2 regions of the Sodalis sp. C49 genome follow, and region 2 is predicted to be linked to the other one. Evidence: predicted binding sites of a transcription regulator. Region 2 holds the regulator's gene; the other holds the start of a gene.

Region 1 (6,552 bases), 1.6 Mb from region 2:
AGGCCGGCATCGGTGATTTTCGCCACCCGCTCTTCAGTCAGCACTTCATGATTCAGGTGCAGCGCGCTGCACTGGAGTTCCTGGGCGAGCCGCGGCCAATTATCATCCCAAAAGTGCAGCAACAACCCGCGCGGCAGTTGGGGAGCAACCTGCAAAGCGGCCGCCAGCGCGTCGACGGAAAACGAGGACAACAGCGGCGGCACGTCGCACTCTTGCCACAGCTGAACCGCCGCCTGCGCCACGGCGCGACCGGTGCCGATATCGGTGCCGGTGGTGGGTTTGATTTCGATATTCACCGCCAGGCCATGCCGCTCGCAGCGGGCGGCAACGTCCGCCAGCAGCGGCAAGGGTTCGCCGCGGAACTTATCGTTGAACCAGGCCCCGGCATCCAGCAGCGCCAGATCGTCCCAGGCAAAGTGGCCGGCGATGCCATGGCCGTTGCTGGTACGATCCAGCGTATCGTCATGCAATAAAAAAATCTGTCCGTCGGCTGAAAGCTTCGCATCCAGCTCAATCATTTTATGGCCATAGCGTGCGCCGGTATCAATGGCCGCCAGGGTGTTTTCAGGTGCCAGCGAGCCGCCGCCGCGATGCGCGACGATGGTCGGATAAGGCCAGTTTTTTGTCATAAGTCCACCCGGGATCCGCTTAAGGGATCAAAAAAGTGCCATGCATGGGCAGGACACCGTAAATAAAGTATCGTCCCAATGGCGGGCTGCTCATCATGCGGCAGTCGTATCACCATGGAACGCCCACCCCAGCGCCCATGGACCAGGTTATCCGCACCCAGTTGCTCAAGTGAAATAATTTCCAGCGCCGGGCCGTCAGTTGCGCGCCCTGACTGTTCAATATGCTCCGGACGGATACCCGCGGTCAACTCGCGCCCGCGCCATTGCGCGCCGACGGCGGGCAAGGGCAGCGACGGGCCGCCGCTGACCTGGAAGCTGCCGCCATCCTCGCTTATGCGTCCCGGCAGCAAATTCATGGCGGGAGACCCCATAAAACCGGCGACAAACAGCGATGCCGGGCGGCGATAAATCTCCGTCGGGGTGCCGATTTGCTCCACCCGCCCCTTGTTCATTACGATCACCCGCTCCGCCAGCGTCATGGCCTCTACCTGATCGTGGGTCACATACAGACTGGTGGTCCTCAGCCGCCGATGCAGTATTTGCAATTCCAGCCGCATCTGGGTGCGTAATTTGGCGTCAAGATTGGATAACGGCTCATCAAACAGGAATACCGCCGGCTCCCGCACCAGCGCTCGCCCCATCGCCACGCGCTGGCGCTGCCCGCCGGACAGTTCGCGCGGCTTGCGTTTCAGCAGTTCCCCAAGTTCCAATATCTGCGCCACGCGCTCCACCAGCCGTTGGATATGCTGTTTGCCGAAACCGCGAATTTTCAGGCCGTAGGCCATATTGTCATAGACGCTCATATGGGGGTAGAGCGCATAATTCTGAAACACCATGGCAATGCCGCGATCCTTGGGTTCACGCTCCGTCACCCGTTCGCCATCGATATAAATATCGCCGCTGCTGACGCTCTCCAGCCCCGCGACCATGCGCAGCAGGGTCGATTTGCCGCAGCCGGAAGGCCCGACCAGTACGATAAACTCCCCGTCGGCCACGTCCAGGTTTAAGGGCGCTATCACCGACGTCTTGCCGTCATAGGTCTTTTCGACCGCTTGTAAAATCAAACTCGCCATAATGTTTTATTTCTCGCTATCAACCAGGCCGCGCACAAACCAGCGCTGCATCAGCAATACGATTGCCAGGGGCGGGATCATGGTCAGCAGCATCGCCGCCATCACATAATTCCATTGCGTGGCGCTGTCGCCGCTGGCGATCATGCTGCGGATGCCCGCCACCGCGGTGCCCATCGCGCTGTTGTTGATAATCAGGATCGGCCACAGATACTGGTTCCAGCCGTAGATAAAGATGATCACAAACAGCGCCGCCAGATTGGTTTTCGACAGCGGCAGCAGGATATCCCACAAAAACCGCAGCGGCCCGGCGCCGTCGATGCGCGCCGCCTCCAGCAGTTCATGGGGAATGGTCATAAAGAACTGGCGGAACAGGAATGTTGCGGTGGCGGAGGCCATCAACGGCAACGTCAGGCCGGTATAGCTATCAAGCAAATGCAGATTGGCTATCACATCGACGGTGGGAAAAATACGCACTTCCACCGGCAGCATCAGCGTCATGAAGATCAGCCAGAAAAACAGGTTGCGCAATGGAAAGCGAAAATAAACGATGGCGTAGGCGGATAACATCGACACGCTGATCTTGCCCAGGGTGATTCCCAGCGCCATGACCAAGCTATTGAACAGCAGCCGGCTGAACGGCACCGCCTGGCTGCCCACGCCCTCTTGCCAGACATGGCGGATGTTTTCCCACAGATGGCTGCCCGGCACCAGGCTCAACGGCACCTGGAACACCTGGCGGTTGTCCATGGTGGCCGCCACCAGCGCGATATATAACGGCAGCAGAATAACGGCAACGCTTAGTATCAGTATTAAATGGCTGAAGATATCCAGTCCGCGGCGATGTTCTATCATTGATATCGCACCTTACGCTCGACAAAACGAAACTGGATGACCGTCAGCACAATCACCACCATCATCAGCACCACCGACTGCGCGGCGGAACTGGAGAGATCCAGGCCGGCAAAACCCTCGCGGTAGATTTTGTAAATCAGGGTAGTGGTGGCCTGCACCGGCCCGCCGGCGGTTGCCGCGTCGATGACCGGAAAGGTATCGAAAAAAGCGTACACCAGGTTGATGACCAGCAGGAAAAAGCTCACCGGCGTGATAAGCGGCAGCGATAAATCGATAAATCGCCGTACCGGGCCGGCGCCGTCGATGGCCGCGGCCTCCACCAGTGAACGCGGAATGGATTGCAGCGCGGCGAGGAAAAACAAAAAGTTATAGCTTACCTGCTGCCAGATGGAGATCAGCACCACCAGGAACATCGCCTGCCCGCTGTTTTGCGCATGATTCCAGTGATACCCCAGATTATTGAGCAGATAGGCGATAAGCCCCAGCCCGGGGCTGAACAGGAACATCCATAATACCGCAGCCACCGCCGGCGCCACCGCGTAGGGCAATAGCAGCAGCGTCTGGTAAATACGTTTGCCGCGCAGCACATAATCCACCAGCGCCGCCAGCAACAGCGCCACCAGCAGGCCGATGCCGGTCACCAGGCCGCTGAAGATAAGCGTCGTGACCAGGGAATCCAGATAATATTCATCCTGTGTCAGTTGGACAAAATTATCCAGGCCGACAAAGGTATTCTCTATTCCGAACGGGTCCACCCGCTGCACCGAATACCACAGCGCGGTCCCCGCCGGCCAAAGAAAAAAAATCGCGGTAATCACCAACTGCGGCAGCACCAGAAGATAGGCCAGCCAGCGTTGTTTGAATCCGCGATGGGGCGCGATAGCCATAAACAACCCAACCCGCAATGCAAAAATGTACCCGCCGCACGGCGCGGCGGGTCGCCAACTGAGGTTTACTTCAGCGATTGTTCAAACCGGCGCAGCAACTGGTTGCCGCGTTTAACCGCGCTGTCCAGGGCCTCCTGAGGCGTGGCCTTGCCGGTCCAGACGCGTTCCAGCTCTTCGTCCACCACGGTGCGGATTTGCTGCATATTGCCCAACCGCATGCCTTTGGTGAACGGCAACGGCGGTTTATTCAGCATCTGGCGGGTGGCGATATCGGCGCCGGGGTTTTTGTCATAAAAACCCTGGGATCGGGTCAGCTCATACGCGGCGGTGGTGATGGGCAGGTAACCGGTTTTCTGATGCCACTCGGCGGCGATATCAGACTGGGCAAGGAACTGCAGGAACTCCGCCACCCCTTTATAGGTCGCGTCATCCTTACCGCTCATCACCCACAGGCTGGCGCCGCCGATAATAGCGTTTTGCGGCGCGTTCTTCACGTCGGCGTCATACGGCATCATACCCACGCCGTAATTAAACTTGGCATACTGGCGAATCGCGGCCAGGGAGCCTGACGAGGCGGTGGTCATGCCGCATGAGCCGTTGTAAAACTTCTCGGTGGACTCGTCCTTACGACCGAAATAGCTGAAATCCCCTTTCTTGTTCATGTCCGACAGCAATTGGATATGCTTCACCTGCTCGGGCTTATTAAAAATCAGCTCCGCGTCGTTGCCGGCAAAGCCGTTATCCTTGGTCGCCACCGGCAGGCCATGCCAGGCGCTGAAGTTCTCGATTTGGATCCAACCCTGCCAGCCGCTGGCATAACCGCATGCCATACCGCTGGCGCGCAGTTTAGCGGCCGCCGCGGCCAGTTCCTGCCAGGTTTGCGGGGCATGTTCCGGATCCAGTCCGGCTTTTTTAAAGGCGTCCTTGTTGTAATACAATACCGGGGTCGAGCTGTTGAAGGGTTGGGACAGCAGATGCCCGGTCTTACTGTCGCTGTAGTAGCCGGAAACGGTGGGCACAAACGCCGACTCATCATTCTTGATGCCGGCCTGTTCAAACACCTGGTACACCGGCTTATAGGCCTTGCTGGCCATCATGGTGGCGGTGCCGACTTCATACACCTGCAAAATCGCCGGCGCGGTGCCGGTACGGAATGCCGCGATGCCCGCCGTCAGACCCTGCTCGTAATTCCCCTTGTACACCGGCACGACATGATATTCAGGATGCGTCTGGTTAAAGCGCGCGGCCAGGGAATCCACCTCGGTGCCCAGCACGCTATCCATTGAATGCCAGAAAGGAATTTCGGTCACTGCCTGGGCGCTGGTGCTCACGGCCAGCGTCAACGCCACGCTTAAGGCGGCGATACGAATTGAGTGCTTCAACATGCCATGCTCCTGAATGCCGGAAAAGTTCATCGGCCTGTAACATGACATGCTGAAATGACAGAAAAATAACACCCTTATGACAGCGGGGTGACAGCGCGCGGCGAATTCTTCGCCCAGCGCGTCGCCAGGCGGGCCTGACGGTGTCAGAATTAACCGGCGAGTCGGCTTAACGCCCTTAATTCCCAGCGGGAAAGCCTGCCGATGGGGGCGAAGGGGCAGTCTCAGTTCACCGGAGCGCACCACGGCACGGCAGGCCCGCTGCGCTTTGAGCTTACAGGCGGGCCGGCAAGCATCACAATGAATCTGCTGGCTGCTGGCGACTGACGGCGGGAGGCGGGAGGCGGGGAGGTTTATGTCGTTTCGGAGAAGGTTTCGCTTGCCGTGCGTTCGGCGGTTATATGGAATGCCGGGTGCCGGCAAGCGACAAAGAGGCCGTACCGCGACGGCCTCCTTGACCTCCGCGCGCCCGGCAGGTCGCGCGTCGCTGCGCGATGCCTTCCGCCGCCCGTGCCCCCGTGATGCACCGGCCCGGTATGCGCTCCCGGCGCTACCGGGCCTTTCGCCGCTCCCGGCGGCTCATGCCGGGGTCACAGGCGCCGTCAGCGCGCTTTATGCCGGTCCCCATGTCGCTGTTCGCACCGCATATTATGAAACAACAGCGGCGCTGATGCTTGGGATAAGGTCTGGCGCCGGGATACGGTTAACCATTACAGAATGCAACGGGTCTGGAATGCCGCTGACATAGCGAAAAGCAGGCATACCGAAAGAGACTTATCAGTCATGCAGTCATGCAGTCATGCAGTCATGCAGTCATGCAGTCATGCAGTCATGCAGTTATGCAGTTATGCAGTTATGCAGTTATGCAGTTATGCAGTTATGCAGTTATGCAGTTATGCAGTTATGCAGTTATGTAGTTATGCAGTTATGACATATGACATTCATCATTCAATTTTGAGTTTTGAGTTTTGAGTTTTGAGTTTTAACATTAAGCATTACGCTTTCAGCCATTAGCCATCAGCCTGTAAACATTAGCGCAAAACGAATACTGAGACCTTTCCCGGTAAGCGCATACCGCTAAGGACCCCAAAACGCTGTTTTGCTGGCAGGCGATGGTGTTGACGTGGTGCCGGCATAGAGTGCGCCGGCGGCGCACGTCACGGCTGGATGAGCCGCCGGGAGCGGCGAAAGCCCGGGCTGCGCCGGGAGCGCATGCCGGGCGGTCCACAAGCCGGGATGGGTGATGCCGGGCACCGCGCAGCGGCGCACGATCTGCCGGACGCGCGGAGGTCAAGGAGGCCGTCGCGGTACGGCCTCCTTGTCGCTTGCCGGCACCCGGCACGACATAAAATAGCCGAACGCATGGCAAGCGAAGCCCTCGCCGCGGTAACATAAACCTCACCCGCAAGTGTCAGCGAAACCCCAGCCGCGGCAACATAAACCTCCCCGCAAGCATCAGCCAAGCCCTCGCCGCGGCAACATAAACCTCACCCGCAAGCATCAGCCAAACCCTCGCCGCGGCAACATAAACCTCCCCGCAAGCGTCAGCCAAACCCTCACCGCGGTAACATAAATCTCCCCGCAAGCATCAGGCCAAACCCTCGCCGCGGCAACATAAACCTCCCCGCAAGCATCAGCCAAACCCTCGCCGCGGCAACATAACCTCACCCGCCCAGATAAGCGCTGCGCACCGCCTCGTTCGCCAGCAACGCCTCGCCGCTATCCTCCA
Region 2 (6,552 bases):
TGCGGGTGCCCGGCGGCGTATGGATGACCGCATTGTATATCAGGTTCGACATCGCGCTGCGCAGCTGATCCTCATTGCCGCGCACCAGCAACTGTTCATTAACCCGGAACACGATCTCATGCCGTTCCTGGCTGAGCGCCCCGGCGCTTTGCTGCAGGCGCTTGAGAATGGCCGGAATATCGACGCGTTCATTGACCTCGCCCTGCGGCGCGGCCTCGATACGGGATAACACCAGCAACTGCTTGACCAGACGCTCCATGCGCTGCGTCTGATCCTGCATGGTGTGGATGGCCTTGGCGCGCATGGCTTCATCCATATCCTGGTCGTTCATCATTTCCAGATATCCCTGCAACACCGTCAGCGGCGTACGCAGTTCATGGCTGGCATTGGCGAAAAAGTTGCGCCTGGCGCCTTCCAGCTGGCGCATCTGGGTCACGTCGCGGGCCACCATTAACAGCTGGTCGTCGGTATAGGGCATCACGCGGAATTCAACGTAACGTTGCTTATTGAGCAGCAGGGTCAAGGGGCGCTCGAACGACTGGCCCTGGATATAGCTGTTGAATTCAGGATAGCGCAGCAGGTTAAGGATATGCTGGCCGTTGTCTTCCGGCCAGCGAAACCCGAGCAGCTGCTGCGCCAGGCCGTTGCACCAGAAAATATGGCCGTCGTCGGTCAACATCACCAGCGCATCAGGCAAGGTTTCCGCGCCGCTGCGAAAGCGTTTGAACAATGTCGCCAGTTCACGCCGCCGCCGCCGGTGGCGCAACTGCATCTGATGCAGGCCATAGAACAGCGGTTCCCAGCTTCCCCGCCCTTCCGGCGGCGTATGCCGGAGATCGACCCATAACCAGCGGGACAGCCGCAATTGGTAATAATAGTTGCGCACCAGCGCGGCCAGCAGCGCCGCCACCAACAGCCAGGCCAGGTGGCCGACAAAAAGCGACAACAGCAGGGCCGGCAGGCAAAACAGCCCCAGTTCCAGCAAAATCTTACGCCAGGATAAACGTTCCAGCACCGGCAGAGCTCCCCTTATACCGCGCTAATAGCGCGCGGAAAAACGATAGCCGGTGCCGCGGACCGTCTGCACCATCCGATCGTGACCGCCGGTTTCCAGCGCTTTGCGCAGGCGGCGAATATGCACATCAACCGTCCGGTCCTCAACATACACATTAGTGCCCCAGACATGATTTAACAACTGTTCCCGGCTATATACCCGCTCGGGATGGGTCATGAAAAAGTGCAGCAGTTTAAATTCGGTCGGTCCCATCTCCAGGGCCAGTTCGTTGGAGGTTACCCGGTGCGACGACGGATCCAGGCTTAGGCCCTGCAGTTCAATCTTATCTTCCACCGCCATCGGCGAAATACGGCGCATCACCGCCTTGATCCTGGCCAGCAGCTCCTTGGGCGAGAACGGTTTGGTGATATAATCATCGGCGCCTACTTCCAGCCCCCGCACCCGGTCTTCCTCCTCGCCGCGCGCGGTCAGCATCATGACCGGAATATCGCGGGTCAATACTTCGCGTTTCATATGTTTGATAAATTGTATTCCCGAACCGCCTGGCAACATCCAGTCGAGCAATACCAGATCCGGATAAGGCTCCGCCATACGGCTGACCGCCGTGCCGTAGTCTTCGGCTTCGATGGGCTGGAAGCCATTCTGTTCAAGTACGAAGCACACCATTTCACGAATCGGCGCTTCGTCTTCCACGACTAATATGCGTTTTGCCATTTTTTCCTGCCATTAATCTCTGCGGTTAACGTGCCCGGGCATTATGCGTCACTTTTATGACAGATTTATTAAAATCAGCCCATCGTGCCAGAAGCATAGCGGATGGCGGTTTTTTTTCGTCCCGGGTTGCCAAATTAACAGCTTTACGTCGGCATCGCCCGGGGTAAGGTTTATACTCTCGCCCTGACTTTTGCACTCTGGCTGGAGCGTCATGCGGATCATTCACACTTCTGACTGGCACCTGGGTCAGTCGTTTTTCACCAAAAACCGCGCCCGGGAGCATCGCGCCTTCCTGCAATGGCTGGTGGCGCAGGTGGCAGAGCGGGATATCGACGCGGTGATCGTGGCCGGCGATATCTTTGATACCGGCACCCCGCCCAGCTATGCCCGCGAACTGTTCAACCGTTTCGTGGTGGCGTTGCAGCCGACCGGTTGCCAGCTGATCATACTGGCGGGCAATCATGACGCGGTGGCGACATTGAACGAATCCCGGGCGCTGCTGGCCTGCATGCATACCCGGGTTATCGCCGGCGGCGGGTTCGGCGCCCGGGACGATGACGACAACGCCGACGGCGACCGCGAAGACAGCGGCGGGCAACCGGTTTTTGTACTTAACGATCGTAGTGGAAAGCCGGGGGCGATACTGTGCGCCATCCCCTTTTTACGCCCGCGGGATGTGCTGACCAGCCGCGCCGGAGAATCGGGGGATGATAAACAGCGGGCGCTGATGGACGCCATCGCCGCACATTACCAGGCGCTATATGACCGGGCGCTGGCCCTGCGCGCCAAGTTGCCCGGCCGGTTGCCGATTATCGCCACCGGACACCTGACCACGGTGGGCGCCGCCACCACCGATTCGGTACGCGATATTTATATCGGCAGCCTGGACGCGTTTCCCGCCCAGCTGTTTCCGCCGGCGGATTATATCGCCCTCGGCCATATCCACCGCCCGCAGTGCGTGGGCGGACAGCAGCATATCCGCTATTGCGGTTCGCCCATCGCCTTGAGTTTTGATGAAACCGGGCAGCCCAAGCAGATCAATATAGTCAGTTTCGACGCCGGGGGCGTGGCGGACATTTCCCCGGTTTTGATCCCGGAGACCCAGGCCCTGCGCCTGATAAAAGGCGACCTGGCGGACATCGAGGCGCAGTTGCGCTCGTTTAGCGATTACCCGGGGCCCTCGCCCGTCTGGCTGGATATCGAGGTGGTGACAGACGCCTGGCTGAATGATATCCAGCAGCGTATCCAGCAGTTGGCGGCCGATTTGCCGGTGGAAATCGTGCTGTTGCGCCGTAACCGCGAGCAGCGGCTGTCGGCACTGGCGCGCCGGCAACGGGAAACGCTGGTCGAACTGAGCGCCGGGGACGTGTTTGAGCGGCGCCTGGCGCTGATCCCCTCCCCCGCGCCGGAGAACCTGGACGCCATACGCTTGCTCTATCGCCAGGTAACGGCGGACATACAGCAAGGCGCCGCGGCGGAAAACCCGCCGGCGCCGGATGCCGCAACCAAAGGAGACGCCCGGTGAAAATCCTGACGCTGCGGCTGAAAAACATCAATGCGCTCAGGGGCGAGTGGAAAATTGATTTTACCGCCGACCCCTTCGACCGCGCCAGCCTGTTTGCCATTACCGGTCCCACCGGCGCCGGCAAGACCACTATTCTTGACGCCATCTGCCTGGCGCTGTATCACCGCACGCCCCGCCTGGACGCCTTGCCCGGCCAGGAATTGATGACCCGGCTTACCGCCGAATCGCTGGCGGAAGTCGAGTTTTCGGTCAAGGGCGTGGGCTATCGCGCCTTCTGGAGCCAGCGCCGGGCGAAAAACAGCCCGCAGGGCAAACTGCAAAACGCCAGGGTTGAACTGGCGCGTTTGGCCGACGGCGCCATCCTGGCGGATAAAATCAGCGATAAGCTGCGCCTGACCACCGAACTGACCGGCCTGGATTTCGCGCGTTTTACCAAATCGGTGCTGCTGGCGCAGGGGGATTTCGCCGCATTTTTAAACGCCGATGCGAAAAATCGCGCCGAACTGCTGGAGGAACTGACCGGCACCGATATCTACGGCCGCATTTCCGCTGAAATTTTCGAACGCCATAAAACGGTGCGCGGGGAACTGGAGGCACTGCGTACGCGCGCCGCCGCCATCGAACTATTGAGCGAACCCCAACTGCGGGAACTTGACGCCGAGCTGGATAGCCTGCGCCTGGAGCAGGCCCGGCTGAACGCCGAACAATCGCAGTCGCAACGGCATCACGCCTGGCTGGAGCGGCAGCGCCAGTTGACCGGCGCCCTGGCGCAGGCACAGGCCCAGCGCCAGGCCGCGCAGGCGGCGGCGCAGGAAGCACAGGCGCCGCTGGCGCGACTGGCGCGCGGCGAACCGGCGGAATCCCTGCGCCCCCTGCTCGACGATCGGCAACGCAGCGCCGTGGACCTGGAACGGGCTGAGCAGGAGCTCGCCCGCGCCTGCGCGGTGGAGCTGCAAAGCCAGCAGGCGCTGCAACCGCTGCGCGAGCAGGCGGATGCCGCCCGCTCGCGCTGGGAGCAGCACGCCCGGCATCAGTTGGCGCAACAGCAGTTGATAAACGACCATCTCGTGCCGCTGGACCAGAAAATCGCCGGGCTGGAACAACAGGCCGCGCAACAGGAGGAACAGCGGTTAGCCCAAACGGAACAGCAGCGGAAACGACAGGCGCTGCAGGCGCTGAAACAACAACAACATCAGGAGGCCGGGCAACAGGCGCAGCTTGTCGCCCGCTATCTGCTTGAGCATGCCGTCTGCCGGCAATGGGGCGGGCAGCTCCCCCTCTGGCGCGAGCTGTTTGCCCGCCGCCGGCGCGAACAGCGCGACATCGACGAACTGGCCCGGCAAGACGCGCAAATCATGCGGGAACTTGAACAACTCGATATTGCGCGCCAGAAGGAACTCAGCGCGTCGCAGGCCTGCCGGCAGCGGGTAATGACCTTCACGGCGCAGCTGGCGGAACGTCAGGGCCTGCACGATGAGCAGGAATCCCGGTTCCCGTTGGCCGCGCTGCGCGCCGACTGGCAGCACAGCCAGCAGCAGCGCGGCCGGCGCGCCCTGATGTCGTCCCTGCTGCCGCAAATGGAGCGTGTAAGCCGCGATCTGGCGGCCAACCGCACGCGGGAAGATCAACTGCGGCGCGACTGCGACGTTATTACCGCCGCGCTGGCGGCGCTGCGGCGCGCCGAGGCGGATAAGTCCGCCCTGCTGGACGAGATGACCGCGCGCCATCGCCTGGAAATGCATATCGTCTCGCTCGGAGAACTGCGCGGAGCGTTGCGACCGGGGGATCCCTGCCCCCTATGCGGCGCCACCGAGCATCCCGGCATCGCCCTATACCAGGACCTGCAGCCGCAACACACCGATCGGCGGCGGCAGGAACTGCTGCCGGAGGTGGAGCGGCTTAAGGCCGAAGTGGTGGCGGCGTTTACCCGTCTCGAGATGCTGCAGCAGGAGCAGCGCCAGGCGACGGCGCAACAGGTACGCCTGCAAGAGGAACTGGCGTTGCTGGACGACGCCTGGCGACAGGCCGCCGCCGGGCTGGATCTGGCGCCCGGCGAACACGCCGCCGCCTGGCTGGCTGAGCAGGACGCGCATGAGCAGGCATTGGCCCGGCAGTTGGAGGCGCGTGAACAGGACAACCAGGGGCTGCAGGCGGCCCGCGACGCCCTTGCCCAGGCCGATGGCGAATGGCAACGGCTCGACGCCCGTCTGGCGCTGAATGCCCAGGAGAAGGATGCGGTGACCCAACGTCTGCGGCAAACGCAGCAGCGCCGTCAGGAACAACAGCAACGGATGGACGAACTGGCGGCGCAAAGCAGCGAGGCTCTCGCCCAACTGGGACTGACCCTGCCGGCGGAATCCGCGGTTGACGCCTGGCTGGCCGAACGCCAGGAGGAGTGGCGGCAGTGGCAGTACCAGCAAGAGCGGGAACAGACGCTGAAAAACGACCTTATCGCGCTGGAAGGCGAACTGCGCGGCCACCGGGAAGCCCTGGCCGAACTGGCGCAACAGTTGGCCGACCTCGCGCAGCGGCAGCAGACAACCGGCAACGCGCTGCGCCTGGCGCGTGAAGAACGCCGCAAACTGGCCGGCGATGACAGCGTGGCGCAGCTCAACGCCCAACTGAGCGCACGGGCCGGGGAAGTGGAGCGGGACCGGCGGCAGTCCGAACTGAGTGTACAGCAGGCGCAGGAAAAGCTGCATCTGCTGGCCGGTGAAATCCGCTCGCAGCGGCGGCGGCTTGAGGAACTGACACAACAAGCGCAGCAGGCGGCGACGGCGCTGCGGCAGGCGCTGGCAAACAGCCCGTACGCCGGGCTGGCCGAGCTGCAGGCGGCCCTGTTGCCCGGGCAGGAGCGGGATCGGCTGCGTGAGCTGCGCGAGAAAATCAAGGAAGAGCGGCAGCGCGCGGAGGTGATGTGGCAGCAGGCGGAGCTGGCGCTGCGGCAACACCATGACGATCGTCCCGCCACCCTGGACGAGGCTGCCGACTCTGCCGCCGTGGAGCGAACGTTGGCCGATATTAAGGCATTATTATGGGAGCTGGCGCGGCGGCAAGGCCAGCTACAGCAGCAACTGGCAAGCCACCGCCAGCGCCAGCGCGATCAGCAGAGCCTGATGGCGGAAATCAGCGCGGGCGAAGGCCGCTACGCTGACTGGAGCTATCTCAACGAGCTGATTGGCTCCAAAGAGGGCGACAAGTTCCGTAAGTTCGCCCAGGGTCTGACGCTTGAGCACCTGATTTATCTGGCGAACCAGCAGTTGTCCCGCCTGCACGGCCGCTATCAGCTGCAGCGCAA

The links. The regulator PhoB, encoded in region 2, activates phosphate uptake and scavenging genes when phosphate is short. The targets are predictions, from matches to a motif close to CTGTCATAAAACTGNCNNAT.
Region 1: ugpB (sn-glycerol-3-phosphate ABC transporter substrate-binding protein UgpB) is a predicted target of PhoB. The motif match lies at 4,901-4,920, and genes of this name have one in related genera.

What each region holds. Positions count from the first base shown of each region.
Region 1 covers NZ_CP163303.1:3,944,984-3,951,535, reverse strand. Annotated here, with positions in the region: gene ugpQ (glycerophosphodiester phosphodiesterase) at 1-629, opposite strand, end outside; gene ABUK12_RS17715 (sn-glycerol-3-phosphate import ATP-binding protein UgpC) at 626-1,702, opposite strand; gene ugpE (sn-glycerol-3-phosphate ABC transporter permease UgpE) at 1,709-2,554, opposite strand; gene ugpA (sn-glycerol-3-phosphate ABC transporter permease UgpA) at 2,551-3,441, opposite strand; gene ugpB (sn-glycerol-3-phosphate ABC transporter substrate-binding protein UgpB) at 3,507-4,826, opposite strand; gene livF (high-affinity branched-chain amino acid ABC transporter ATP-binding protein LivF) at 6,488-6,552, opposite strand, start outside.
Region 2 covers NZ_CP163303.1:2,331,186-2,337,737, forward strand. Annotated here, with positions in the region: gene phoR (phosphate regulon sensor histidine kinase PhoR) at 1-1,015, opposite strand, end outside; gene phoB (phosphate response regulator transcription factor PhoB) at 1,040-1,729, opposite strand; gene sbcD (exonuclease subunit SbcD) at 1,941-3,254, shown strand; gene ABUK12_RS10595 (AAA family ATPase) at 3,251-6,552, shown strand, end outside.